Regions from separate parts of the Methylobacterium oryzisoli genome, predicted to be linked through region 2. Evidence: riboswitches for the same ligand, from Rfam matches in the RefSeq annotation. Region 2 holds a riboswitch; the other holds the start of a gene.

Region 1 (2,386 bases), on a different contig from region 2:
TTCGGCGGCGGACATGATGCGCAAGCACGAGCCTCGGCGGAATCGCCCCCCGCGATTCCGCCGAGCGGGCCGCTCTCGCGGGAGGCGGCGTGACACACTATATCGTTGCCTCCCGCGCCGCCCGATCCGGCCATCCAGCCCCACGAAGAGTCGCCGCATGTCGGACAAGATCCCCGTCACCGTGCTCACCGGCTACCTCGGCGCCGGCAAGACCACCCTCCTCAACCGCATCCTCACCGAGCCGCACGGCAAGCGCTACGCCGTGATCGTCAACGAGTTCGGCGAGATCGGCATCGACAACGACCTCGTGGTCGGGGCCGACGAGGAAGTGTTCGAGATGAACAACGGCTGCATCTGCTGCACCGTGCGCGGCGACTTGATCCGCATCATGGACGGCCTGATGAAGCGAAGGGCCAAGTTCGACGCGATCATCGTCGAGACGACCGGCCTCGCCGACCCGGCCCCGGTGGCCCAGACCTTCTTCGTCGACCAGGACGTGGGCGAGGCCGCGCGCCTCGATGCGGTGGTGACGGTGGCGGATGCCAAGTGGCTCGCCGAGCGCCTGAAGGACGCCCCCGAGGCCAAGAACCAGATCGCCTTCGCGGACGTGATCCTGCTCAACAAGGCCGACCTCGTGGACGAGGCGGGCCTCGCCGAGGTCGAGCGCCGGATCCGGGCGATCAACCCCTCGGCCGTCATCCACCGCACCGTGCGTTGCGCCGTGCCCCTCGACGCGGTGCTCGACCGCAAGGCGTTCGACCTCGACCGGATCATCACGGTGGAGCCCGAGTTCCTGGAGGAGGGCCACCACCATCACCACGCCGACGACATCCAGTCGATCTCGGCGCGGCTGCCGGGGGCGGTCGACCCGAACAAGTTCATGCCCTGGATCTCGGACCTCACCCAGGTGCAGGGCCCCGACATCCTGCGCTGCAAGGGCATCGTCAGCTTCCCCGACGAGCCGCGCCGCTTCGTCTTCCAGGGCGTGCACATGATCCTCGACGGCGACCTGCAGGACGAGTGGAAGCCGGGGGACCCGCGCGAATCGCGCGTCGTCTTCATCGGCCGCAACCTCGATGCGGACCAGATCCGCCGCGGCTTCGAGGCGACGCGGGCCTGACCGCGCGAGGGGAGAGCCCGCCCGCCGGCACCGTCGGGGGCGTGAGATCCGCGCCGCGCTGCCCGCGATTCCGGCACGGCGCCCGCCCTTTGCGCTTCAGGTCCCGTCCGCCGCGTGCTATGGCCACGACCGTCCGTTGATGCTCGCGGGAGAGACCGGTCCCTTGGCCGGCACCGAAGGGGAAACGCCCGGAGCCGTGCTCCGCGCCGAAGCTCTCAGGTAGAAGGACCGCGAGCGAGAGGGCACTCTGGAGAGGGCGCGAGCCCGCCGATGGAGCAAGCCGACCGACCCGCCGGCGAATCTCTCAGGCCGACCGAACAGAGTTCCACCCCTCACCACCCGCCCGGAACCGGCGGGAAGGATGGAACGCATGTCGGCCCCGAACTCCTCGACCTCCTACGACCTCATCGTGCTCGGCGCGGGCGTCGTCGGCACCGCCACCGCCTACTGGGCGGCGCGCGCCGGTCTCTCGGTCTGCGTGATCGACCGCCAGGGCGCGGCCGGGCGCGAGACCAGCTTCGCCAATGGCGGCCAGATCTCGGTGAGCCACGCCGAGCCGTGGGCGAACCCGTCCGCGCCGCTCAAGGTGATGAAGTGGCTGTTCGACCGGCAGGCGCCACTCGTCTTCACGCCGCGCCTCGACCGGCACCAGTGGGCCTGGATCGCCGGCTTCCTGCGCAATTGCACGCCCGAGCGGGCGCGCCGCAACACCCTGGAGATCGTGCGGCTGGGCGCCTACAGCCGCGCCAAGCTGCAGGAGATCCGCACCGCCGAGCGGATCGACTACGCCCAGCGCACGCTCGGCATCCTGCACTTCTACCGCGACGCCCGGGAGTTCGAGGCGGCCAAGCCGGTGGCCGAGCTGATGCGCGAGCACGGCTGCGAGCGCCGGGTGATCGGCCGCGACGAGGTGCTGGCGATCGAGCCCGCCTTCGCGCACGCGATCGGCTCGATCGTCGGCGCCACCTACACGGCCGAGGACGAGAGCGGGGACGCGCGCGCCTTCACCCAGGCGCTCGCCGCGCGCTGCCAGGCCATGGGCGCGACCTTCCTGTACGGCGCCGAGGCGACGCGGCTGCTGCTCTCGGCGGACGGCGCCCGCGTCGCCGGCGTCGAGGCGACCGTGGAGGGCGGCCACACCCGCCTGCACGCACCCAACGTCGTGGTGTCGATGGGCGCGTGGTCGGCGCCGTTCCTGCGCCCCTACGGCGTCAACCTCGCGATCTACCCGGCCAAGGGCTACTCGGTCTCGATTCCGATCGAGGG
Region 2 (2,386 bases):
ACCTCCGTCACCTCGCCGTCGAGGGGCGCATAGACCTCGGAAGCGGCCTTGACCGACTCGACCACCGCGGCGGCGGCGCCCTTGGTCAGCGCGGCGCCGACCTTCGGCAGTTCGACGAAGACGAGGTCACCGAGCTGCTCGGTGGCGTGCCGGGTGATGCCGACCGTGGCGACCTCGCCGTCGAGCTTCAGCCATTCGTGTTCGTCCGTGAAACGCAGCATGGGGGGAGACTCCGGTCAATCGCGCTTGAAGGTGGCGGGACGGAAGGGAAGGGGGGTCACGACGAGGGGCAGGTGCTGGCCGCGGACCTCGGCGAGGAGGCGGGTGCCGTCCTCGGCGTGCGAGGCCGCGACGTACCCCATCGCCACCGGGGCGCCGAGGCTCGGGCCGAAGCTGCCCGAGGTGACATGGCCCAGCGGCGTGCCATCTTCGGCCAGCAGGGGAGCGCCGGCCCGCACGGGCGCGCGCCCCTCGGGCCGGAGCCCGACGCGCCGCCGCGCCGTGCCGTCCTCCAGCTCCTGCAGGATGCGGGCCTCGCCCGGGAAGCCGCCGGCGCGCGCGCCGCCGCGCCGCCGGACCTTGGGGATCGCGAAGGTCAGGCCCGCCTCGACCGGGCTGGTGCCGGCGTCGATGTCGGAGCCGTGCAGGCACAGGCCTGCTTCGAGCCGCAGCGTGTCGCGGGCGCCGAGCCCGACCGGCTGCACGCCCGGCTGCGCCAGCAGCGCCTCGGCCACCGCGACGGCGGACTCGGCCGGCACCGAGATCTCGAACCCGTCCTCGCCCGTGTAGCCCGAGCGCGTCACGAACCCCGGGGCGCCGAGCAGCGTCACCGCGCGGACGTCGAGGAAGCGCATCGCCGCGACCTCGGGCGCGAGCCTGGCCAGCGCCGCCTCGGCCGTCGGGCCCTGCAGGGCGATCAGCGCGTCGGGCCGCTCCTCGACCGTGATCCCGGCCGGCAGGCGCTCGCGCAGGCGGGCGGCGTCGGCCTGCTTGTTGGCGGCGTTCACGATCACGACGACGCGGTCGTCGAAGCGGGCGACCATCAGGTCGTCGAGGATGCCGCCGGATTCGTCGGTGAGCAGCCCGTAGCGCTGGCGGCCCGCCTTCAGCCCGACGAGATCGGCTGGGACCAGGCTTTCCAGCGCGCGCGCGATCCCGTCCGGGTCGGGGCCGGAGAGCACGACCTGCCCCATGTGGGAGACGTCGAACAGCCCGGCGGCCTGCCGCGTGTGCAGGTGCTCCTTGAGCTGGCCGGCCGGGTACTGCAGCGGCATGGCGTAGCCCGCGAAGGGCACCATGCGGGCGCCGAGGCGCAGGTGCAGGTCGTGCAGGGGCGTGTTTCGGAGAGCAACCGGTTCGACGGGCTGCGCTGACATCTCGGGATCCTCCGCGACAGGCAAGACCGACGGCGCTGATCGCACCGCGGCCACCCCCATCTGTCACGGGTACCTGAGAGCTTCCCCCGCACGGGCGTGCGAGGTTTCTCCTTCGGTGGGCGCCGGACGGCGCCTCTCTCCAGATCGTCCAACGATACGGTGATTGTGCCTGAGAGTTTCCGGGGGTGGTTGCTCCGTCGGCGCCATACCCGGCTCATCGAGCCGGGCTGGGCTCTCCCGCATCGCCCTGTTCGGACGGTTGGACCAAAGCACAAGACCGCGCGCCGCGCAACGCCGGGGTGGGGGCCTCCCGGGGCCGGAACGCTCCCGAATGGTCCCGCAAGTCCGATTCGGAACGGCGGGAAGCGGATGCTCAGGATCTCCGCGGCCGACACCCGGTCCTGACCGGACTTCCGGCACCACCGGGATGCGGGACCGGCTGCTCCAGGCCCCCTCGCGCCATGACGAGAAACCTCCGAAGGGCAGTAACAGGACGGCGGACAACAGCCTGGGCGAGACTTGCGAATGCCGACAGCACCAGTCTCGCCCTCCCGCCAAGCGCCAGCGCACTTCCTGCTTGACTGATCGGGGAAACGTCATCTAGCCGTTCTTTGCAGCCGAGAGCAGCCTTCTACTAATCAATATAAGACGACCTGGGGGATAGCCATGCCAAAAGAAATCATTGGCATTCAATATCTTAGAGGCATTTCAGCTCTATCGGTCGTCTTCTTCCATATTGAGCTCCATCTGTCTCACACCTACGAAGGCTATCGCGCACTGGCGAGCTTGCAGGCCGGCGTCGACGTCTTCTTCGTGATCAGCGGATTCATCATGTATCACTCGACAGATGGCGGCTCAGCCCTTGATGCACGCGAATTCTTCGTGCGCAGACTCCTCAGGATCGTCCCGCTCTACTGGCTGGCAACATTTTCAATGGTGTTTATTATCTTGCTGTTTCCGCAACTTGGGCAATCAGTGAAATCGTCGTTCGTTAATGCGGATCATCTCAT

Evidence for each region. A riboswitch is a leader RNA that binds a small molecule or an ion and turns the genes downstream of it on or off. The one in region 2 is predicted to bind glycine.
Region 1: linked by a shared signal. The riboswitch ahead of ACKUB9_RS01535 (D-amino acid dehydrogenase) and the one ahead of gcvT (glycine cleavage system aminomethyltransferase GcvT) in region 2 are both predicted to bind glycine.

What each region holds. Positions count from the first base shown of each region.
Region 1 is NZ_JBKIBX010000001.1:308,744-311,129, reverse strand. It holds gene ACKUB9_RS01540 (CobW family GTP-binding protein) at 158-1,120, shown strand; glycine riboswitch at 1,257-1,361, shown strand; gene ACKUB9_RS01535 (D-amino acid dehydrogenase) at 1,491-2,386, shown strand, end outside.
Region 2 is NZ_JBKIBX010000008.1:78,833-81,218, reverse strand. It holds gene gcvH (glycine cleavage system protein GcvH) at 1-221, opposite strand, end outside; gene gcvT (glycine cleavage system aminomethyltransferase GcvT) at 237-1,376, opposite strand; glycine riboswitch at 1,427-1,529, opposite strand; gene ACKUB9_RS10215 (acyltransferase family protein) at 2,043-2,386, shown strand, end outside.